3 regions of the Pseudoalteromonas sp. AOP31-A2-14 genome follow, and region 2 is predicted to be linked to each of the others. Evidence: predicted binding sites of a transcription regulator. Region 2 holds the regulator's gene; each other region holds the start of a gene.
What was found. The regulator sigma-54, encoded in region 2, starts transcription at its own class of promoters, with help from an activator protein. The targets are predictions, from matches to a motif close to GTTGGCACGNNNNTNGNNT.
Positions count from the first base shown of each region.

Region 1: ACT3S9_RS14655 (TorF family putative porin) is a predicted target of sigma-54. The motif match lies at 1,916-1,934, and genes of this name have one in related genera.
Region 3: ACT3S9_RS13630 (LiaF domain-containing protein) is a predicted target of sigma-54. The motif match lies at 2,332-2,350, and genes of this name have one in related genera.

Region 1 is NZ_JBQSXI010000001.1:3,167,680-3,175,838, forward strand. It holds gene ACT3S9_RS14645 (AsmA family protein) at 1-12, opposite strand, end outside; gene ACT3S9_RS14650 (hypothetical protein) at 584-1,747, shown strand; gene ACT3S9_RS14655 (TorF family putative porin) at 2,035-2,712, shown strand; gene ACT3S9_RS14660 (aldo/keto reductase) at 2,843-3,739, opposite strand; gene ACT3S9_RS14665 (endonuclease/exonuclease/phosphatase family protein) at 4,087-4,905, shown strand; gene ACT3S9_RS14670 (ArsR/SmtB family transcription factor) at 5,417-5,728, opposite strand; gene ACT3S9_RS14675 (YgaP family membrane protein) at 5,826-6,014, shown strand; gene ACT3S9_RS14680 (rhodanese-like domain-containing protein) at 6,014-6,358, shown strand; partial or broken gene ACT3S9_RS14685 (PH domain-containing protein) at 6,355-6,817, opposite strand; gene ACT3S9_RS14690 (LysE family translocator) at 6,827-7,444, opposite strand; gene ACT3S9_RS14695 (DUF3224 domain-containing protein) at 7,638-8,042, opposite strand; gene ACT3S9_RS14700 (ABC transporter transmembrane domain-containing protein) at 8,137-8,159, shown strand, end outside.
Region 2 is NZ_JBQSXI010000001.1:456,813-464,971, forward strand. It holds gene mgtE (magnesium transporter) at 1-1,242, opposite strand, end outside; gene ACT3S9_RS02100 (HPr family phosphocarrier protein) at 1,361-1,633, opposite strand; gene rapZ (RNase adapter RapZ) at 1,655-2,500, opposite strand; gene ACT3S9_RS02110 (PTS sugar transporter subunit IIA) at 2,513-2,962, opposite strand; gene hpf (ribosome hibernation promoting factor) at 2,967-3,254, opposite strand; gene ACT3S9_RS02120 (RNA polymerase factor sigma-54) at 3,283-4,776, opposite strand; gene lptB (LPS export ABC transporter ATP-binding protein) at 4,838-5,563, opposite strand; gene lptA (lipopolysaccharide transport periplasmic protein LptA) at 5,560-6,084, opposite strand; gene lptC (LPS export ABC transporter periplasmic protein LptC) at 6,074-6,628, opposite strand; gene kdsC (3-deoxy-manno-octulosonate-8-phosphatase KdsC) at 6,625-7,176, opposite strand; gene ACT3S9_RS02145 (KpsF/GutQ family sugar-phosphate isomerase) at 7,176-8,147, opposite strand.
Region 3 is NZ_JBQSXI010000001.1:2,934,007-2,942,165, reverse strand. It holds gene rsgA (small ribosomal subunit biogenesis GTPase RsgA) at 1-540, shown strand, start outside; gene asd (archaetidylserine decarboxylase) at 558-1,424, shown strand; gene ACT3S9_RS13635 (BON domain-containing protein) at 1,505-2,074, opposite strand; gene ACT3S9_RS13630 (LiaF domain-containing protein) at 2,383-3,039, shown strand; gene dusA (tRNA dihydrouridine(20/20a) synthase DusA) at 3,534-4,538, shown strand; gene ACT3S9_RS13620 (PspA/IM30 family protein) at 4,774-5,448, shown strand; gene ACT3S9_RS13615 (PspC domain-containing protein) at 5,457-5,663, shown strand; gene ACT3S9_RS13610 (hypothetical protein) at 5,673-6,005, shown strand; gene ACT3S9_RS13605 (copper chaperone PCu(A)C) at 6,097-6,618, shown strand; gene ACT3S9_RS13600 (DUF2333 family protein) at 6,627-7,613, shown strand; gene ACT3S9_RS13595 (TIGR04219 family outer membrane beta-barrel protein) at 7,617-8,159, shown strand, end outside.

The DNA.
Region 1 (8,159 bases), 2.7 Mb from region 2:
CAAGGTTTTCATGACTATCCTTTCAAATGTGCGATTAATATTATTATCATAGCGGGAGTTACTCTGGAAATCATTGCCAAGAGTAGAAAAAAGTAATTTATAAAATTTTACCTGTTGATATCTGAATCATTCCTTAAACATATCAATACCTTTAGGTTACAAAAAACATTAACCAATAATACCTAACGTGACAAGTTTTAACAGAGTGTGGCGCGATGAAACAAAAATATATAGAAGTAGGAAGGTTTATCGGTCACAACGCTTGGTTTTCTATGTCGATTTGGAGTCACTATTAGAGCACTGTAGAGTTCTTTCGCCTTACACTATCGGTGATCATCGTTTTAAAACAGTAAAGCAGTTCAACATCTAAATTTAAAGTCTAATTACGCCAAATGAATATATTGTCAGCCAAAAACATACAACTGTTATACTTTTATTCCCGACAATATATTCAAAAAATATGCTTGAGGTACAACCCACTAACCCTTTATTCGCGTCGATATGACGCACAACGCTGTTGCTTTAAGCGGTTTTGCGCTAAAATTAGTGTTCTAAACTGTATCTACTCGGAGTACTGTCAGGCATGAAGAAACTACTAATTTCACCGTCAGAGATGACATTAGGCGAACAAGAAAGTCAAATTTATCAAAATATTTTAAAGCAAGCCTCTGAGCTGAGCTTAAACCTAATGGCGGTAAAAGTAGAAAGCTATCCTGAAGACTTCCTAGCTTGGTGCTATGAATTGCTCAACGCAAGCCGTGATCGCATTAACTACGATCTACTTGAAAAGAGTCAGTTGCCAATATTAAAAAAACTTCATGTTCAGCTCATCTCTGCCATTAGTTTTCTGCAACTAAAAACATTGCGTGTGGCACCTTGGCCAGTTGTAAGTACTTTTGTAGAGCAACACAAAGAAGTACTAGCTCTTGATGAACAATTACGCTTAACAAGCTATATAAATAACCTTCGTGAGCAATCTTTAAAAGAAATGATCCCTGAGGATTTACTCGCATTTACCGGTAAGCACACCAATTCACTTGATCCAAGTAGTTATAATTTTGACGTAGAATGGTTTGCTTCTACCAAAAGCGCTAAAGGTTTTCATCAAATGTTGGCTGATTTACCAGCATTATTTGATGATGCACTTGCCCATATTCCGCTTGAAGGTGAAGTAACTGCTACTGATTACCAACAGTTTGTTGTAAGTTACTTATTAGCATTTAATGATAGTAATGAAAAACCAACACTTGCCCCTGCAACACGCCTTTTAGCCATGCGCCGACCAGATGTATTTACACCGATTAATAACTCTCGATTAGAAGCGCTATGCTCTGCATTAGGTATTACCAAGCTTAACAATCGCGACTTTGAACGCTATTGGAAAGACATTGTGCAAGCTATTCATAGCATGTCCTGGTTTAAAATGGCCAATGGCAGTAGTGAGCTAGAACAGCAACTAGTCGCTATAAAAGCATTATTACCATGCTTTTTTTATTATGCAGATAAAAATACCCCAAATAACTCTAACTATATAAAGTTATTAAGCAAACCTAAACGTAGCACCAGCACTGGCGCTAAAAAAGTGCGTAGAGGTAAAGAATCAGCTGAAATACTTGTCGACCGTGCTTTAGCGGATGATGATATTCCTGAGCATATTCGCGCTAAACGAGGCTCTATAATTAACGAAGTTGAAAAAGGCCGCGGCGTTGCTGAAACGATCAGCCTGATGCGCACCATATTTGGCTAAACTCGTTTAGAAAACATACAGCCCGTTGCAACCGAGTTGTGCATACGGGCTTTTTTACGCACCAACAAAGTGCGTAACTATCATTTGATATTTAAGTTTCCTTTCTAATAAAACACTCATACCTTTGTTTTTTAAGTGATTAAAATATAAATAATTACTTCCATTTAACTTGGCACAAGCAGTGCAAATATCCTAATAGACAACTAAAGATGAGATCCGCAATTAGCTAGACTGCAATCTAATTAATAATTGCGAGAAAAATCAGCATAACAAACAGGATACGAAACATGTTAAAACTAAAAACAGCCATTGCTATGAGCACACTTGTGCTTATGGGTACTACATCAACAGCAGCTTATGCTGAAGTAACAGCTAATGCTGCTGCCACATCTAATTATTTATGGCGTGGTCAAGAGCAAACAGGCGGGGAAGCCGCAGTTTCAGGCGGTATTGATTATGCCAGTGAGTCTGGATTTTATGCTGGTACTTGGGCTTCAAACGCAAGCTGGGCAGATGAAATGACCTACGAGCTTGATCTCTACGCTGGTTTTGGTGGTGATATTAATGAAAACATGAGCTACGACGTTGGTTACATCTATTACGCTTACCCTGACGCAGCTTCTGGCGCAGATGCTGATTTTTCAGAAGTTTACGGCAGCATCAGTATGGGTGGTTTCAGTTTTGGTGCGTCAGTACTTGCAACATCGGCTGCAAGTGGTGATGGTACAGATTTCGGTGACTCTTTATATTTAACTGCCGATTATGGCTTTGCTATAGGCAGTAATGGTACAGAAATGGCATTACATCTAGGTCACTATTCTGGCGACTTTATTGGTGATGAAGATATTATTGACTATGGTGTATCAATCTCTAAAGATGGATTCACTTTCGGTCTATCAGATACTGATATGGACGACTCAGATATCAAAGCTTATGTCGCGTACGCTGTAGACTTTAGCTTATAAAAAATGTGTTACTTGCTGCAACACTAAGGGCCGCAAGGCCCTTTCTCGATCTAAGAACCACCAACTCAAAAATACCAACCATGTTTATTAAGTCAGCGTGTAGCTTTTTAATTTATTATAAACTCGCAGCTTAAGGCACGCTATGCCCTGTTGAACCTTGCCAAATACGATACCACTGCTCGCGATTAAGCTTTAATTGCTTAGCCGCAACCGCTGATTCAACCCGTTTTATATTGCCTGTGCCGAGTACCACTGATGGGCTACTTGGATGCATTAATAACCACGCGTATACAACCTGATCAACCGAGCTTGCACCAATTTCACTGCCTACTTGCGCTAACACATGGCGTAAGCGAATGGCTTTTTCGTCTTTTTCATCAAATAACAAACCGCCCGCTAAAGGTGACCAGCACATTGGTTTAATATCCAGTAACTGGCATTGGTCGAGCGTACCGTCATCTAGTGCTTTCATTTCATAGGGTGAAAACTCAACTTGATTAGTTACCAGCTTAAAATCAAGGCGCGACTGTAATAAGTTTAATTGTGAAGGCGTAAAATTGGATACACCAAACTCAAGCACATCGCCGCTTTGCTTAAGTGTATTAAATGCTTCAGCCACTTCATCTGCATGCATTAGGTAATCTGGGCGATGAATAAGCAGCACATCTAAACGGTCAGTATTAAAATGCTTAAGAGATTGCTGAGTAGAAGCAATTATATGCTGGGCACTTGAGTCGTAATGATTTGCTTGGCCTGCTAAACCCAAACTTGGAAAGGCAGGTTTTATACCGCATTTGGTGATGATTTTTATCTCATCACGAATACTTGGCTTAAGCGCTAATACTTTTCCAAATTCACGTTCACAGCCATATTCACCATAAATGTCGGCATGATCGGTATGAGTAATACCGGCAGCAATAGCCTCTTCTAAAAATTGTAACGATTGCTGCGGCGTGGCTTGCCTATCAAGTAAACGCCAAAACCCCAATACTAGCTCGTCAATCACGGGGGGAGTGATGTTATTCATAATTCAACCTTAACTGTTTGTGATACATATTTAGCATGTTAATTGCCTCATCAATACTTGCAGCACGAGTCAAGCTAACACTCATACGTATTCCCCTACTTTAAAGGCGCTGTGATTGCTATAGCAGAAAAAGGGCATCTATTTGCCCATGCGACTTCCCTTCCACTATTAAAAACATTGACCGTATAAACTACAGCCTACCGGCTTAGCACTTTTTGAACGGAGGCAATTTATTGATTCATTTGAACAGCGAACTAATCCTAGGCTACAATTGTTCACAATTACATAGAAACTAATGACGTGATTTTAGCCTAAGTAGCAGCCGAGTAATATGACAGAGGCCAATAGTGTTGAATATAATTTTTTATTTTTTTATTTTATTTCCAGTGCATACCGCAACACTATCTGATGAACAGCAAGGCATTACTAAAATTGCTAGCTCTCTTGAGCAATGCCAGCAACAGCTAAAAAAAAGCCAAATACAAACTTATGCAAAACACTATGTACTGCCAAAGCAATTACATTTACTAAGTTGGAATATCTACAAAGCCCAAAACCAGGGTTTATATGAAGATTTAAATGAGCTAAACCAACAAGCAGATATTGTATTTTTACAAGAAGCCATTGAGACCGAAAAGTTAAAAAACCTCAAACCTTTTTGGCGATTTTCAAAAGGCTACAAAAGTGGCGACATGCAATCGGGAGTAATGACCTTAAGTCGTTGGCCAGCAACCGTACATTGCACCTTAACCGATATTGAGCCTTGGCTACGCAGCCCTAAAGCGACCAACATTGTGCAATACGCTTTACCAAATCAACAGCAATTGTTAAGCATTAACTTACACGGTATCAATTTTACCTTAGGGACTGACGATTTTAATCATCAATTGCAAAATACAGCAGCTATTATGAAAAATCATACAGGACCAATCATATTTGCAGGCGACCTCAATGCATGGAGCGATGACCGCCAAGCTTTAATAATAAAAACACTATCAAATTTAGGCTTAAGTGAAGCTATTTATTTAGACGATAAGCGCACTAAAACCTTCGGCTTAGCGCTTGACCAAGTTTGGGCACGTGACGTAACTATAGATACAACCCAAGTCAAAGAAGTTACTAGCTCTGATCACAACCCTATTTTAGCCACTTTAACGATTAATTAAGGGGGACTTGTGACTTTTTCAAATGCTGCACCTCATTGGTCTATTGCGGCTTGAATTTAAACAGTAAATCCATACGAAGATAAAAACAGAAAAGCCACATTGCTGTGGCTTGGTTCACTCTGTAGGAGAGGTGAAATTAGAGTTATAAATAAGGGTCTTTTCATCACCACTAATAAAGTTATAAATGGTGCACTTTGTTATTACCCTCTCAGGAGTTCATGTTTTTGTAATAGTGTTAGGCCGTGTGTTAGTTAGATTTAAATTAGCTTGGCCTTGATTAACTTGAGCAATTACTTGAGTGTTCATGATCTCTCCATCAACACTCATAATATATAATTAATATAGCTTAATAATTTGCGAAAACAATGAGGAAATAACAAACAAATTTAAAATAACCACTCTTACTTACTGTAAAGAAAATACTACTTATACCTACCCCAGTCACTTTGATGAAAATACAACCGTAGCAAATCACGCACTAAAGAAAAGTCACTCAGTAAAGTAGTGAGCTTTATTTGGCACTATTATCCGTGGCACAAAACCATTGATAAAGTGACGCAATGATCGACTCAACTTTTGGATCGGTCAAAAAATAATAAATAGTATGACCATCTCGGCGTGTTGCCACCATATTTGCTTTGCGTAGACTAGCTAAATGTTGTGACAGTGCCGATTGCGCTAATGGCACTCGTTCGTTTAGTTCACCTACGCTTAACTCACCTTGGAGTAAGCTACATAAAATCATTAGTCGGTTTTTATTTGCCATCAATTTTAGAAATTGTTCAGCTTGCTCAGCATTATTCGCTAATCGCTCAATATTCATAACTGTCCTAATAAAACGTTCTAAGCAAAGTATAGACTTTTACATTAGTTAAATCTAATATAAACAACATTAGAAAAAACTAATGTAATGTGTCAATGTGAAAGTTAATGACGGAATTCTTTTACTTGCAGGTAGTATGGTGACAATTTCGGTCATATTAAGCTACTTTGTAAATAGTCGGTTTATGTGGTTAACATTATTTATAGGAGTAAACCTGATCCAAACAGCGTTTACCAAATGGTGTCCACTTATAAATTTTTTACGCAAACGAGGGTTTACAGACTAATGCTTACTTCAATCCCAGATCTAATGAAAATAGTTACTCCAAACCAACGCCGTATTGATGCCGCACAAGCAAAACAAGAGCTTGAGCAAAACCAGGGCCTACTTATTGACGTGCGCGAGCCCGCAGAGCACGCAACCAAGGCTGCAACTGGCGCTATTAATATCCCACGTGGTTTACTCGAAATGAAGTTAATGGAAATTGAAAAAGATCCTGCTCGGGCAATTTACCTACACTGCGCCAGTGGGGCTCGTGCATCTCTAAGCGCCGAAGCTCTTACTCGTATTGGCTACAAAAATGTCACTGTTATTACATGTAATGCAGAAAAAATTTGCCAAGTATTTTAATTTTTCTCATCCAGTAGCGTAACTAGCATTTGTTCTATGTTTTTTACGCTATGAGTGAGAGCTCTCATAAGTTCTACTTGGCTCTGTGGTTCATCTGCTTTAGCTTTTGTTGGTTTTGTACCGACTAGGTTATCTCTTTAGGTTAGGATTACTTCGCGCAAATCACTGGCATTAATCACACCTAATAACGAGACTAATGCACCTTGGCCTGATTGCCCAAGTTTCAAAGCTTAATCTATATAGACCAAATAGCCGCGTTAAAGGCCCTTAACTTAATGCTATATCTGCTATCTTTTCAAGAGGAATTGACTTTTTTCTTTAAAAAAACACGCCACGTTTAACCACTAGCTTACGCTTAAGCAGTTCGGGCGATATTGCCGCTAATATTCCCCCTGCAATTAACCAATAAGACTTTACCTTGGCAGCAAAAGCAGCTCTTTTTAAGCTGTTGTCAGACATATTAATCCCTTATAAAGTAATAATCACCCGTACAGCAAGGACAATAAAAATAACCCCTAATAATTTTTCAAACCATGGATTTTGACGGGGAAAACCAAAGCGCTTTTTTGAGTAGTCAGTTAAGAATGCGACCAATAAATACCAACTCGTATCGATTAAAAATACAGTTAAGCACATGATCACACCCACCTTAAACGTCAGGTTTTCAGGGGTTATAAACTGTGAAAATAACGCTAAAAAGAATACCGCTAATTTTGGATTTAAAAACGCAATCGCAAAGCCATCTTGCAACGCATGCTTGGCACTACCACTTTGCTGAGCGACTTTTAGTTCATCCCCCCTTGGTTTTGCTAATAAGATTTTAATCCCTAAATAGGCTAAATACGCTGCACCTAAGTAGACCAACACTTGATAAACAGTAGGAAACTGCAACATTAGCCCACCCAAGCCAAGTAACGACGCAGCGGCATAAAACCCCACACCAATACCATGGCTAAGCGCTGCCAACATGCCGTTTTTCATACTCCCGTGAATGCTGTGTTTTAACACCACCGCAAGGCTTGGCCCTGGCGACATTGCCCCCATCATGCAAATAGCGGCTAAACTTAGCCAAAGTGAAAGTGTCATTTATATCGCTTCATTTTCAATAAGTAGCGCATAACCGTGTACTTGGCCAAAAAAAACAGTAATCGCCGCCATGCTTATTACTTTCCAGCCATCTTGGCTTAACTGATACACTTTTTCGTTAAGCGCTTCGGTATTAATTCAACCAAAAAAACGCGTCTTTTTCAATTCTATAATTTTTTGCATTACCTAACTCTTACAACTGATATTCAAAATCGTAAAAATGCTTACCGTCTTCAATGCGAATTGCCATCTTACCGCTTAATTCTGTAAGTTCGTTACTGCCAGAATCCGGCACTACGTTTAAAATTAATGAATCTTGGCCTTTATCCATAGTACCAAAATGCTGTAATACAAAGCTGCCTTGCCTACTTGCAAGTGTACCAACAACTTGCTCAATCGCCACATAACCCGCACTGCCTTGGATGCTTGTCATAGCGCTGAGCATTTCACCGGTGCTCGTTGCTTCAAGCTCACCTATAAAGGTTTTATCAAGCGACATCCGCCCTAAATTAATGCCATCTACGCCTTGAGCATACCCTTCGATTGGGTTGAGTTTAACGTTAAACTGACCGCTGACTTTATAAGTTGCTTTTGACATAACGGGTTAGTCCTTTATTAGTTATTAAGATTGGTTATTGAAATATTTTTATTTGCAGCCATATCTATACCCTATCCATAAAAAAGAATCCACCATGATCAAAGCAGACTCTCAAGC
Region 2 (8,159 bases):
TAGTGGAATACTAGCACCGGCTATACCTGCTGCTACTAAGTTCATAAACATAGCAAAAGCAAGCACGGCTCCCAACTTAAAGTCCCACTGCCAAATAGCGACCACGCCTGCTATTAAAATTGACCATACCACGCCATTAATCGCGCCGATAGCCAGTTCTTTCATCAGCAAAAAGCGTTGGTTGGTTTGATTTATATGGCCAACTGCAATACCGCGGATAACCAGAGTGAGTGTTTGACTACCTGCAACACCCCCCATCGACGGCACAATACCGTTAAGTACGGCTAGAATAGGTAAAACAGCGAGAGTGTTTTCAAAAAAGCTGGCGACAAAAGCAGCTGTTAACGCCGTCAATAAATTCACACCAAGCCAAATAGAGCGCTTTTGGGAGCTTTTTAATACGGGAGCAAAGGTATCCTCTTCGTCATCAAGGCCGGCTAAGCTCAATAAGCTATGTTCAGCATCTTCACGAATAACATCAACGATATCATCGATAGTAATACGACCAAGTAATTGTGCGTTATCATCAACAACAGGGGCTGAAATCCAGTTATGGCGTTCAAACAGCTGCGCAACGTCACTCTCATCCATAGAGATGGCAATTGACTCACAGTCTTCATCCATCAAATCACGAATGACTTTATCCGGAGAGTTAGTTAATAGTACGCTTAGCGGCATTGCGCCCAAAAAACAGTTATGCTTATCAACTACGTATAAATCGTCGGTGCCTTCAGGTAGCTCGCCGCGTAAGCGCAGATAGCGAAGGACTACATCAATAGTAACATCAGGGCGAATAGTCACCGTATCGGTGTTCATTAATGCCCCGGCTGAGCGCTCTTGATAAGAAAGTGCTTGGGTAGCACGTTCTCTATCTTGGCTGTCCATGGCGCCAACCACATTTTGATAAACTGTATCGGGCAGGCTACGTAATACTTCGCCGAAGTCATCATCGCTCATGTCTTCAGTGGCAGCAGCTATATGCTCAGGTTCCATTTGCGCAATAATACCCAAGCGCACATCTTCAGAAAGCTCTTCGAGTACATCACCTTGCACATCAGGGTCGACCAGTTGCCATAGTAAACTACGGATTTTATGCGGAGATGACTCTAGTAATAGCGCGGTATCGCACGGGGCCGTTTTTGCTAACATACGCCTGACTTGAACAAACTGCCCACTATTGAGTGACTGAGTCACCTGTTTTAGTTGTTGTAGTGGATAATCCTGTTCAAAAGTATCGGGCATTGGCGTCCTTATAAAAATAAACTATTACGAAGATAGAAAAATTCAGATAATTAACAATGTTTTGGCTAAAAACTGTATTTAGTTTACCGCAATTTAAAGACAGACACCAAGCGCAAGCTTATTCTTGCTCGTTAAAACGCTCTGCTATTAACTGTCCGATGGCTGCAAGCGCGGATTTTGCATCAGGGCCTTTACAAATAACTTTTACTTCTTTGCCTTTACTGCTTTCTAACAGCATCAGTGCTAAGACACTGTCGCCAGCCGCTTGTTTTTCATCTTGAAATAGCGTTATGGTGGCATCAAATTGCACTGCTAATTGTGCAAGAACGCTAGCAGCACGAGCATGTAGGCCTAACTTGTTTTTAATTAAAAAAGTATCTTCTGCATACATTAATTGTGGCTACCTTGGTATTTATATTTCTTGTTCACGGTGGCGAATTTTCACATTTGAGTGAGACATTGCAAAACTTTCACCAATGGTTTGCGCTAAATAGACTGAACGATGCTGGCCACCTGTGCAACCAATAGCAATAGTTAAATAGCTACGATTATTACGCTCTAAATGAGGCAGCCATGTTTGTACAAAGGTTTGAATTTGCCAGGTGAACTTTTGCACTATACTGTGACTTGCTAAATAATCCTTTACTGGTTGATCAAGTCCTGTCAGTGGCTTTAACTCAAGTTCCCAATGTGGGTTTGGTAAAAATCGTGCGTCAAATACGTAATCAGCTTGTTTAGGAATTCCATGTTTAAAGCCAAATGATTCAAAAGTTATGATTAATTTTTTGTCTTTTTTGCCGAGAATTTTTTCACGAATTGATTCAGCCAGCTGGTGGACACTTAAATCGGTGGTATCAATAATAAAATCAGCATGAGTGATCAGTACATCCAGCAATATTTTTTCTTGTTTTATCGCTAAATCAAGCGGTAAAGAGTCAATCGATAATGGATGCAGGCGACGAGTCTCAGAAAAACGTTTTATCAGTGTTTGCTCGTCGCTGTCTAAATAAAATAAAGTTGGTTTTGCAAATCCAGGTAGGTATTCGAGTATATCGTTAAATTCTTTTTGTTCTTTAGGCAGGTTTCTAACGTCGATGCTAACAGCTATTTTGTCGTAATTGTCTGATACACTTCGTACTAGAGACGGTAATAGGTTAACTGGAATATTATCTACGCAGTAATAGTCTAAGTCTTCTAATACTCGTAGCGCAACGGACTTCCCTGAGCCTGAGCGGCCGCTGACGATAATTAACTCCATTACTAGTCTCCTTTATTGTGCATCAATTACATTAAATAAATCTTGGTCCGTTTTTGCGCTACGTAATTGTTTGCAAAACTCTTTATTGTTTAGTTTATCAGCAATGGCGGCTAGCGTCTTTAAGTGCAGCTCACTATCACCGTCAGGGACGATGAGTGCGACAAATATATCAACAGGGCGATTATCGATAGCATCAAAATTAATGGGTGATTTACTCACTAGCACAAGCGCTAAAGGACTATCAATACCATTCATTCGGCCATGAGGAATAGCAATACCTTTACCTATACCTGTACTCCCCAACTTTTCGCGAGTCAACAGCGCATTAAGTATATCTTGCTGGACTAAATGCGGTAACTGCTCGTGGGCTAGCTGGCTTATGAATTCAATAATGCGTTTTTTGCTATTAAAAAGGACCGCAGCTTTACTGCAGTCCTGACAAGTAAGTGAGCTTAATTTCATAGGATTAATGTCGAGCAATCTTCTCTTTGTGTTTGATTACTTGGCGGTCTAGTTTATTTATAAGTCCGTCAATCGCGGCGTACATGTCTTGGTGCTGTGTCGAAGCGAACAACTCCGCGCCACTGACATGTAAAGTGGCTTCTGCTTTTTGCTTTAGTTTTACTACATCAAGAATGACATGCACATTGTTTATATGATCAAAGTGCCTTTCTAGCTTCGCAAATTTACTATTTACATAGTCTCTTAATGAATCAGTAATATCTACATGGCGACCCGTTAAATTTAATTGCATAAGCATTTTCCTTCTGTGTGTTAACGCCTTAAATCAAACTTTTTCTTTGGTTCGATGGTGGAATAGCAAGCGACTCGCGGTATTTTGCAATGGTGCGTCTAGCCACTTTTATTCCTTGCTCTGCCAATATATCTGCTATTTTGCTATCACTCAACGGTTTCGCTGAGTTTTCTGCGCTGACTAGCTTTTTGATCAGAGCACGAATAGCTGTTGATGAGCATTCCCCCCCATTTTCGGTGCTTACATGACTTGAAAAAAAGTATTTCAACTCAAAAATACCGCGTGGAGTATGCATATATTTTTGCGTAGTTACTCGCGAAATTGTTGACTCATGCATTTCCACCATTTCAGCTACATCATTTAAAACCATTGGGCGCATAGCTTCGGGTCCATGTTCAAAAAAACCTTGTTGTTGCTGCACAATGCAGTTAGTTACTTTTAATAAAGTATCGTTACGGCTTTCTAAGCTTTTAATAAACCATTTGGCTTCTTGCAGATGAGAGCGAATGAACTGGCTGTCACTGCTTGATTTAACAGAGCGAGACATTGCCGCATACTGGCTGTTTACACGAATTTTTGGCATGCTGTCGGGGTTAAGCTCAACTATCCAGCGGCCTTTTATTTTCTTCACTGACACATCAGGAATAACGTACTCAGATTCTTCACGCACAATGGTATCAGCCGGCTTGGGATTGAGACTGTGAATGAGCGTCATAACCTCTTTAAGCTCGTCTTCTTTAAGCTTAGTCTTTTTCATTAAAGTACGGTAATCACGACTGGCTAATAAATCGATATGATCAGTTAGAACCTTTTTTGTCTCGCTAATCCAAGGGGTTGCGGGATCAAATTGATTTAGTTGAATACATAGGCATTCAGGTAAGCTGCGTGCGCCGATGCCGATTGGGTCAAAAAGTTGAATTCTCTTTAACACAGCTTGTATTTCATCAAGTTCTATTTCTTCTTCGCCGCCTTGATTCAAGCTTTCTAATAAGTCTTCACAACTAACGGTTAAAATACCTGATTCATCGATGCCTTCAACAATAGCTAAAGCGATCGCCTCATCAGTGGGACTAAATGGCGTTAACTGTAGTTGCCACATTAAATATTCGTGCAGTGTTTCTGTTGATGCACCTTGATAAATAGATTCATCTTCAGGCATTGGCCCTGATGACGAATTAGGGGCTGCACTCATGTACTCATCCCACGTAACGTCCATTGCCATTTCGTCACTCACGGTTTCTTTAGTTAATGCTTCTGAGCTTTCTTGTTCGTATTCGCTTGAGGTTTCGTCTGGCGAAGCGCTAACCGTGACATCATCTGTATCTTGCTTTTGTTCATTTTTACCAGCATTTTCGTCACTAAAATTTTGTTCTTCAACCTCAAGTAATGGGTTGCTATCTAGCGCTTCTTGTATTTCTTGCTGGAGATCCAATGTACTAAGTTGCAGCAGGCGTATCGCTTGTTGCAGCTGTGGTGTCATTGTAAGTTGCTGGCCCATGCGCAGCTGTAATGATTGCCTCATGTATCTCTAACAATCCTTTTTAAAATGTTGTCATAATTAATACTAGCAGATGCTAGTCGATTTAGAGTCTAAACTGTTCACCTAGGTAAACATCGCGCACTGTTTTATTATTTAATACGTTTTCAGGAGTGCCAGATGCAATTAGCTCCCCATGAGAAACAATGTAGGCTTTTTCACAAACATCAAGGGTTTCTCGTACATTGTGATCAGTAATAAGTACGCCTATACCTCGGTTTTTAAGGTGTTCAATAATCTTCTTTATATCTAACACTGAAATAGGGTCAACACCAGCAAAAGGCTCATCTAAAAGAATAAATTTAGGATTGGCTGCTAATGCGCGAGCTATTTCTACCCGGCGGCGTTCACCACCAGACAATGCCATGCCTTGGCTATCACGAATGTGTTGAATACTTAGTTCGTCAAGTAATTCATTTAGTACCTCTTCGCGTTCAGTCTTTTTTAGTTCTTTACGAGTTTCTAAAATTGCCATTAAATTTTGGTAAACGGTGAGTTTACGAAAAATTGATGATTCTTGTGGTAAATAGCCAATTCCTAAGCGTGCGCGGCTGTGCATTGGTAGTAGCGTTATGTCTTGCTCATCAATAGTAATACGCCCTTTATCACTTGGAACTAAACCAACAATCATATAAAAAGTGGTGGTTTTACCCGCACCATTTGGGCCAAGTAAGCCAACAATACTACCTGCACTGACTTCAAGACCGACATTTTTTACGACTTCGCGGCCTTTATAGCTTTTTGCTAAAAATTCTGCTTTTAAAGTGCTCATGGTTGGCCTTTTTCGTTATCTTTTTTGCTGTTTATAGGCACTAAAATGGTGTGTACTCGGTCGTCAGAGTTTTCATCTTTTTCGGCGCTAATAAGCTGTTGCTGCATATCGTAGGTGATGCTTTTAGCATTAATTTCTTGTCCTGCCTGAGTCACTTTAGCATCACCAACTAGGGTCAAAAAGCGTTTTGCTACGTCGTAACGTACTTCATTGGCGCTGGCGCTCATTACAGTGCCATCGGTTTGCTTTTCTTCAAAGTAGGCAGGCTTGCCTGTTGCGATTAACAATTGTTTATTTTCGCCTAAATCGCCGCGTTTATGAACCTCAAGGCGATCGGCTGTAATATGACGATTACCATGAATTACTTCGACATTTTTTTCAAAAATCCCCACATTTTCTTTAAGTTGTGCTTGCTGCTTATCGGCACTAATTGATACTTGATCTGCAGGCGGCGTGGCTGCGATTGTTGAAAAAGCGATGAATAGGCTTGGTAATAGTATTTTAGTTAGTTTATTGGTCATAATATATGGTTCGCGTATGGTTGATAAGTTCTATCACTTCGGCTTTTAAATCGGCTTCGAGGCCGCGGCCAGTGATCTTTAAATTCGGACCGATTAATTCTACCGGCTGCGCTGAACGCATGGTTTGTGCTTCGATATTTACTTCAATGTTGTCGGCGTTAATATTTTCAATCATAGCATTACTAGTTAAATTTTTAGCCACAACATCACCGTCTAAAATAAGGGTGTTGTTTTCGTATAACGTGGCTTCTTTAGCGTTTATTCGCCAAGTCTGTTGCTCGTTATATATTGTAAATATAGGCTGTTCAAAGTAAGTAAAGCCAAGCTTTCGGTAAAGCTCCATTTTTGTCGCTGTGACTTTATGGCTTATTTTACCTTGTTCATCATAAGCTGTTTGCTTAAGGGCAACTGCTACATAATCAGGCTTAGCGATGATTCTTTCTTGTTTATTTTGATTGTCTAGAGGTTGATTAAAGTACGGATACCATAACCAAACCATAGTCGCTACAAATAAAATAGATAGAATTATACGCGTGCTACTCATGAGCTTGTGCCTGTGCTTGTTAGCGGTTTATTATTAACTAACATCAGTAAGTCGGTTAATTCACGCACTGCACCAAACCCACCTGGTAGCATAGTTGTATAATGAGCAAGGTGCTTTATAAGTGGGTGCGCATCATTTACCGCTACCGCAAAGCCAACTTGTTCCATTACAGGTAAGTCAGGGCCATCGTCGCCGATATAAGCGATTTGGTCATCATTGAGCTTTAAATTATTTTTAAGCTCTTGATAGCTTAGTAACTTATCCTCTTGGCCTTGGTAAATATGTTGTACGGTTAGGCTAGTCATGCGCTGCTGAACTATCTGTGAATGACGCCCGGTGATCACAGCAACCTCAAAGCCACTATTAATAAGCGCTTTAATGCCAAAACCATCTTTGGTGTTAAATGCTTTTAATTCTTCGCCTTGGTTACCTAAATAGATGCGACCATCTGAAAATACGCCATCAATATCACAAATCAGCATTTTTATTTTTTTTGCGCGTTGCTCTACGTCGTGGCTTAGAGGCTGGTATAAATCAGAAAATTGCATTATAAAACTCCAGCTTTAAGTAAATCTTGCATGTTTAACGCGCCAATAGGGCGGTTGTTATCATCAACTACAATTAAACCATTGATGCGTTGACGTTCCATTATATTTAGTGCTTCAGCAGCTAGCAATTGTGCTTTGGCGGTTGTACACGAACGGGTCATTACTTCAGTGATTGGGGTGCCATGAATATCAATACGTTGCTCTAAAATACGGCGTAAATCACCATCAGTAAATAACCCTGCTAATGAGCCTTGGTTATCGACAATGGCTGTCATGCCAAGGCCTTTTGCCGACATTTCAATTAATGCGTCTTTAATGGTTTGCTTATCAGTGATAATAGGCACTTGCTCATTGGCATGCATCACATCGTTTAAGCACAGTAGTAAGCGCTTACCTAGGCTGCCGCCAGGGTGTGAAAGTGCAAAATCATCAGCGGTAAAACCACGAGCTTCAAGCAGTGCAACTGCCATGGCATCGCCCATGGCAAGTGTGGCGGTGGTGCTGGCAGTTGGGGCTAATCCCAATGGACAGGCTTCCTCAGTAACTTTAATGCACACATGTGCATTAGCGAGGGTAGCCATAGTTGACTGCGGGTTTCCTGTCATGCTTATTACTTTTGCGCCAATACGTTTTAGTACCGGTATAATATTAAGTACTTCGCTGGTTTCACCTGAATTTGAAATGAGCATAACAACATCATTTGGGGTGATCATGCCTAAATCGCCATGACTGGCTTCACCAGGATGAACAAAAAAAGCTGGGGTCCCGGTACTGGCGAGTGTTGCTGCAATTTTATTGCCAATATGACCAGATTTACCCATGCCAATTACAATAACGCGGCCATCACATTGATACATTAACTGGCAAGCCTGATTGAAGTTATCATCCAAATATTGGCTTATATCTACAAGCGCTTGGCGTTCTATTTCAAGTACTCGCTTACCTTGCTCTATAAAATTTAGCTGCGTCATTGTGCTACTCGT
Region 3 (8,159 bases), 2.5 Mb from region 2:
GGTTTAGCAGTTATTAATAGCACTTTAGATATTTACCGTGGGCTTGGGTATCAAGTGTTATTAGTGAGTAATACAAGCGGCGAAGGTATCGTTGAGCTTAAACAAGCATTGGTAGGCAAAAATAATATTTTTGTTGGTCAAAGTGGTGTGGGTAAATCGACATTAGTTAATACTGTTTTACCTGATGCGGAAATCCTAACTAAACAAGTCTCTGAAAATAGTGGGTTAGGGCAACATACCACCACCGTATCACGATTACACCATTTACCGTCAGGCGGTAATTTGATTGATTCACCAGGTATTCGTGAGTTTGGTTTATGGCATTTAGATGTTGAGCGAGTGACGTGGTGTTTTAAAGAGTTTCGTGAATTTATAGGTGGTTGCCGCTTCAGAGACTGTAAGCATTTGAACGATCCAGGTTGTATTATTCGCCAAGCAGTGGATGACGGTGACATCTCAGGGTTACGCTTTGATAGCTACCACAGAATTTTAGAAACAATGGCCGATGGCCGTGCCGGTGCTCGTGCTCCGCGCGTATAATTTTAGGAAGAAAAAAAGTGAGCTTAGATAAATTAAAAATTACCCTGCAGTACGTAATGCCCAAACATTTTTTATCACGCATGGTGGGTAAATTAGCGGCTGCAAAAGCGGGTTGGCTAACAACAAGTTTAATTAAGTTATTTATTAAACAATATAAAGTTAACATGGCTGAAGCAGAGCATTCGAACCCAGAATATTATAAAACTTTTAATGAGTTTTTCACACGTCCTCTTAAAGATGGCGTTAGACCGCTCGTTGAAGATAAAGACATTATTAGCCAGCCTGTTGATGGCGCAATTAGTCAGTTAGGTGACATTGTTGATGGACAGTTAATCCAAGCTAAAGGCCACAATTACAGCTTACAAGCGTTATTAGGTGGTAATGAAAAAGACAGCGAGCCTATGCTTGGTGGTAAATTTGCGACTATTTATTTAGCGCCGAAAGACTATCACCGAATTCATATGCCGATTGATGGCACGCTGAGTAAAATGATTTACGTGCCAGGTGATTTATTTTCTGTAAACCCATTAACAGCACAAAATGTCCCTAACCTATTTGCGCGTAACGAGCGTGTTGTGGCTATTTTTGATACTGAAATTGGCCCATTAGCAATGGTCTTAGTTGGTGCTACAATTGTTGCAAGCATTGAAACTGTTTGGGCGGGTACTGTCACGCCACCGGCAGGTAAAGATGTATTTAGCTGGAACTACCCTAAATCAGGCGAACAAGCTATTACGCTTAAAAAAGGTGAAGAAATGGGGCGCTTTAAATTGGGCTCGACAGTGGTGCTTGCTTGGGGTGCTAATAAAGCGGATATTTTAGACTCAGAGCAGCCTGAAACAGTGACCCGCATGGGTGAAGCTTTTGCTAAAATAGTTGATTAAGGTGTTTGATCTTAAATAGACAGCCGTTAAACATAGAAAAGCCCAGCAATACTGGGCTTTTTGATAATTTATAACTTAAATTATTCAGCAACAACAGTCAGTTCATCAACTACGCTGCGAACATCTTCAGCATTTTTGGCAATTTTAACCGCTAATTGTTTTTCAGCATCTGATTTAACAGAACCATTAAGTGTTACTACACCATTGTCGGTATCGACATCAATGTCAGTGCCACCCACTTCTGAGGTAAATAAGTAACGAGTAGTGATCACCGTGCTAATTTTAGCATCTGTTAAATCACTTTCTGAGTCGTCCATCTCTTTATCCATCGCAGAATTTGCTGTTTTAGCGTCTTTAACCACGGTAAGTTGATTATCAATATCACTAACGCCTTCAAGGCTTAACACTAGCTCTTCAGCCAATTCTTTATCAAGGTCGTTATTTACTTTACCCGTTAAAACGACTTCGCCGTTTTTAACATCTGTATTGATGTCAAAATTATTTAAGTTGGTATTCATTAGCAGAACGGTTTCTGCTTTACCATCAATCCACGCATCTTTACTTTCATTTTCCCAATTACTAGCATTTGCACCCATAGCTGTTGTACCTAGAACTAATGCGGCGATCATAGACTTATTAAATGTTTTCATAATCTCTCTCCTTCTGATTAAAGACAGTTATATCTAAGCGAATAGCATGCCAAGATTATAATTATTAATAATCAGTAGGTTACGGTTTAACTTTAACAGTGAATAATATCTTTGGTAATTATTTACAGACGGACAAGTAATTTATTCAGCTAATGTAGAATTGACTATAAAATAGCATTTTTTATTAATCTATCGTTAATATAACTAATGATTATAATTACATTTAAATATAATTAGCTGATATTATTAGTAAAAAAAGTGGCGTGAGTATTGCTTTCTAGTTTGTTAAAAATATATAAGGAATAACCATGAGCGTAAAATTAGCAGATCGTCCCATCGAACAAGTGCGAGAAGAAGTGATAGACCAGCTGATCTATAACTACAGCCATGCAGTGATCTCTGCTGATGCATTTGAGCGACGCTTAGATAAAGCCATGGAGGCTAGCAATAATGAAGCACTGATTGGTTTAGTCAGTGATTTAGAACTAAAAGTAGATAAAAACTACCATAGCGAAAAGCATGCGCAATTTACGCCAAACTATAGCCACAACAGCACAGAAGAAACCCTACAGCTACGTAGTATCTTAGGTTCTAACGAACGTAGCGGCCAGTGGTTAGTGCCCAAGCATATTTACCTAACTAACGTGTTGGGCTCTATTGAGCTTGATTTTACGGATGCTATTTTTGAACACCAACACGTCACTATTCATGTGCGTTGCGTATTAGGCAGCGACGAAATTTATGTACCTGAACACGTTAATGTTGTATCAAAAATATTTAGTATTATAGGCAGTGTTGAAAACAAATCGGTCTCGCTTAATAAACGTCAAGGTCCGACGATTACCATCGAAGGCGAGGTGATATTAGGCTCAGTTGAAATTAAAATAAAACGTACCATTAAAGAAAAGTTTGTCAGTTTTGCCAACAGCCTGCGCAGCAGCTGGCAAAGTATGAATAAGCCTTAAGATATTTGGCATTATTTAATTCGCTTTTGTGATGAGCATGATATAGCGCTCCTTGCAAAAGTGCAGCCAATGTTAAGACCTACCTAATAAGATACCTTCCTCCTTCAATGTTATACGTGGTTAGCTGATTTATACCCAAGCCACCTCAAGATGCAGAATTCAGCGTTTCGCAGGGGCTTAATATCAAGGCGTTACTTTGCAACAATGGCAGTCCCTTTTAAGAAGTAGCAACGATGAGAGTAAGTGCCTGTGAAACGCCCAATAGGTTGGTTTAAAGCGATTTATACTGCGTTATTGATTTTAATAATAGAACCACTATTACTTGCAATCAATGCCTTGCCTAAATCGCTTTTAATTCCAACTGAAACTCGCATCTTGAGGTGGTTTGGGTATATAATCCGCCGCTTGATTTTTATACTTTTAAAAGCAATTACGTTTTTAAAAACCCCGCGATTAATTAAGTGTGCCCAGTAAGGCAATTTGGAATAATTTTTATGAATGGTAAGACCTTAACTCAAAATAAAGCTCCTTTAAATCAAAGCTTTCGTCGCTTTAGTGTGGCTCCAATGCTTGATTGGACAGACCGTCACTGTCGCACTTTTCACCGTAAAATGACAAAACATACGGTGCTTTACACAGAAATGATAACAACTGGTGCTATTTTATTTGGTCGCGGTGATTATTTACATTTTAACCACCACGAAAACCCTGTTGCTTTACAGTTAGGTGGCTCTGATCCTGATGATTTAGCCAAATGCGCTAAGCTTGCCGCTGAGCGTGACTATGATGAAATAAACTTAAATGTAGGTTGCCCATCAGATCGCGTGAAAAAAGGCCGCTTTGGCGCCTGCTTAATGGGCGAACCTGCACTTGTTGCTGAATGTGTAGCTGCGATGAAGGCTGAGGTAGATATTCCGGTAACAGTTAAAACCCGTATTGGAATTGACGAACAAGACTCTTATGAGTTTTTGTGTGCGCTGATTGAAGCAAGCCATAAAGTGGGTTGTAATGACTTTATTATTCATGCCCGTAAAGCATGGCTCAGTGGGTTAAGCCCAAAAGAAAACCGCGATGTCCCGCCGCTTGATTATCCGCGTGTTTATCAGCTTAAAAAAGATTACCCGCAACTAGATTTAAGCATTAATGGTGGTGTTAAAACAATTGCTGATAGTTTAACGCATCTTAATCAAATAGATGGCGTTATGATTGGTCGTGAAGCTTATAGCAATCCATTTATCTTAAGCGAAGTAGATGAAAAAATTTATGGTGATAGCCCATTTATACTTTCACGCCATGATGTTGTGCGCGCTATGTATGATTATATTGAAGATGAAATGCGCCAAGGTGCTAACTTTTGGCATATTGCCCGCCATATGCTGGGAATATTTCAGGGTCAACCGGGTGCACGAGGATTTAGGCGTCATTTGTCTGAAAATGGTCATGGTAAGCAAGCTGATTTATCGGTAATGGATAAAGCGCTTAGTTTTGTGCCCGAGTAGGTAATCCGTAATCTGCCTAAAAAGCTGCTATTAAGTGGCTTTTTTTGATCCTAAAATTTAGTGAAAAAGTTAATTTTTTAGTCAAATTAGCATTTTTACATTCAGCTTACAGTCACTAAATTTATGAGTTTTAATCGCCAAGGTATTGATTTTAAATATGTAAAATGCTAGCTATGTAACTTGGCATAAGAATTGGAATCTCTTAGTTGTAAAAGATAATCAACAGGAGAATCAAATGGGTGTTATTAATCGCGTTAACGATATTATTCAATCGAATATTTCAGCGGCTTTAGATAAAGCGGAAGATCCAGAAAAATTATTAAACTTACTGATCCAGCAAATGCAAGATGCTCTTGTTGAGTGTCGTGCGACAGCCGCTACTTTTTTAATGCAAGAAAAACAACTTAAACGTGAGCTAGCAGCTAAGCAATTAAATAGCGATGCTTGGCAGGTTAAAGCTGAAAAAGCACTGCTTAAAAACCGCGATGATTTAGCTAAAGCGGCATTACTTGAAAAGCAGCGTACTACTACTCAAATCCAAAATCAGCAAGTTGAGCTTACTAACGTCGCTGAATCAATAGAAAAATTAACCGCCGACTGCCAGCGTTTACAAAATAAGTTAACTGAAGCAAAAGCAAAGCAGCTGAGTTATCTGCGTAAAGAGCAAGTACTTCAGGCGCGCGTAAAAGTTAAGCAGCAGTTACATAGCGATAAAGTAGCAGATGCACTCGCGCGTTTTGAAATTATAGAAAGGCGCGTTGAGTCAATTGAGTCACAAGTTGATGCTTACGACTTAACGGGTAGTAATAGTGCCCATAATACGGCTGAGCAGATAGATGAACTCGTTAAAAACTCTGCACTTGAGCAAGAGTTGCAGGCACTTAAAAGTAAACGACAAGAACTCGCTTAGGAGGCATTATGAATACCTATCAACATCATCAAAAGTGGTCAAAAAATCCAGCTAATAAAAAAATATTTGGTGTGTGCAGTGGTTTAGCAAGACGCTTTGAATTACCTGTTTGGGCTACCAGAATTGTCAGTGTTATTTTATTAATTCAATTACCTGTGCTAATTGGTGTCGGTTATTTAATAGCCCATTTTTGCTTAGACGAACGCGCATCTTAGGAGTTTCTAATGAAAACCACCATAACAGCTCTGCTTTTTTTCATGGCGCTTCTTTACTTTGTTAGCCCTTTTGAACTGAGTGCTTTTGATATATGGCAAGTCCCTTTATGGATTGCTGACTTAAGCTGGGCGGGCATGGAAGTATTTGGTGCGCTGTTTGCAGTTATTTCAATAGTAGCCGGGGCAGTATTGATAAGCCTTGGTATTGTTGGTGTATTTGCACTACTAGCTTTAATTTGTTTATTCGCCATTTTATTTGGTTTAAGTGCCTTTGCGTGGCCATTAATACTGATAGCCTTGGTCTGTTGGTTAGTGAGTGATAACAAAACCGTGGCTTCTTAAATTAACTGACTATTTTTTTATAAACATGTTAAATTTAGGGGGTTATTAATTTATATTTACACCTATACACATGTTTATACTAGGGGCTTAAATGATCAGTAAAAGAGTATCTTCTCTATTAACAACTATACTTATTGCAACAAGCTTTGTGGTTTTTAATGTAAACGCCCATAGCGGCCACAGCCATGATGATGGTGCAGTTAATGTAATGGTTAGCGATGCACAAGTGCGTGAGTTTTTACCTGCGAGTAAATCAACTGCTGGTTACTTAAATCTTATAAATCATAGTGATACCGCTATTACTTTAGTTAAAGCCGAAATAGATGGCCTAGGGCGCGTTGAGATTCATGAGCATCGCCATGTTGATGGTATGATGAAAATGCAGCAAGTTGAAAGCCTTGAAATAAAAGCCCATAGTGAAATAAAGTTTCAGCCAGGCAGCTACCATTTAATGGCATTTGAACCAGAAGAGCCATTAAAAGAAGGCCAACAACGCAAACTCACACTATATTTTAGTGATGGCAATAGAATTTTTACTCAAGCAACGGTGGTATCACTTGCCAGCCAAGCGGCGAAAAAAACTGAAGATACGCACTCGCACTCACATCATTAGGAGGTAAAATGTCACAACACAAAGGGAAGATTGTTACAGCACTGGTATTAATATTGATTGCTTTTTATGCTATCGCTATTTATTGGAGCAGTGAACCAAACCGAATCGATGTAGTAAGTCACGCTAAGCAACAGGCACAACAACGCGGTGAAGATTTTGTGACCGGCTATACAACCACATCAACACTTATTGAGGTGGCCAGCACTTTACTTAATAAGCCCGGTGGTTATCTATCAAATGATGTATTACCACCAAGTGTAATAATGGATAACATGCCAGCTTGGGAGTATGGGGCTTTAGAAATGACGCGCGATTTAGTGCTTTCCATGCGTAAAGGTTTTAGCCGTTCTCAATCACAGTCAACTGAGCACGAAGCGCTTAAAAACGCTCAGCCACAATTTAATATTAATTCAGAAGCATGGGCGTGGCCAAGTGCAGAGAGTGAGTACCAACAAGGCATTGATTTACTGATTGTCTATCGCAGCCAGATCAGTGACAGTGGCGATCGACAAAGTCAGTTTTATGCCCGTGCAGATAACTTGCGTGGATGGTTAAAAGAAGCTGAAAAGCGCTTAGGTAGTTTAAGCCAGCGATTAGGTGCAAGTGTAGGTCAAGACCGCCTTAACACTGATTTAGCCGGTGACAGCGCTGCACATCAGGCAACCTACAAGCCACTTGAAAACCAAACGAAAACACCGTGGCTTAAAATTGATGATGTATTTTATGAATCTCGTGGTGCAACCTGGGCTTTATTGCATTTTTTACAAGCCGTTGAATATGATTTTGCGGATGTTTTAGAAAAGAAAAATGCCCGTGTCAGTTTGCAGCAAATTATTCGTGAGTTAGAGGCCACTCAAGAAAGTTTATGGAGCCCGATGATTTTAAATGGTGATGGCTTTGGTTTTGTTGCCAATCACTCACTAGTAATGGCAAACTATATATCTCGAGCCAATGCGGCTTTAATTGAACTTAGCGAACTTTTAGCGCAAGGATAAAAAATGAAAAAGTATTGTTTAGCAGCCGCCCTTTCAATGGCATGTGTAGCCCCCGCCGTGCAGGCTGATACTTTATTGGGACTTTATATAGGTGCAGACGGTTGGCATTCGGATAACAGCGGTAGTTTTGCTGATAAAGGAAATATGCAAGCCTTCGATTTTGAAGATGAAACCTATACTAGTTATTATGCAGCTTTAGAGCATCCAATTCCGTTGGTGCCTAATATCAAGCTTAAGTATACAGATTTAGAGCTTAATGGCTCAGCTTCTCTAGATGAAGGTTTTGAGTTTGGTGATGCTGTGTTTCCTCTAGGCTCTTCAGTTAATACGGTTAGTGACTTATCACACGTTGATTATATTTTATATTATGAAATATTCGACAACGATTTAGTGTCTATTGATTTAGGTCTTAATGCTAAACAGTTTGACGGTGAAATTACTGTGCGTGACAGTGCAACAGGTTTAAATACAGAAACTGTAGAATTTTCAGGTTTTGTACCTCTTGCTTATGGCCGTGCCGAAGTGGGTTTACCGCTTACGGGGTTA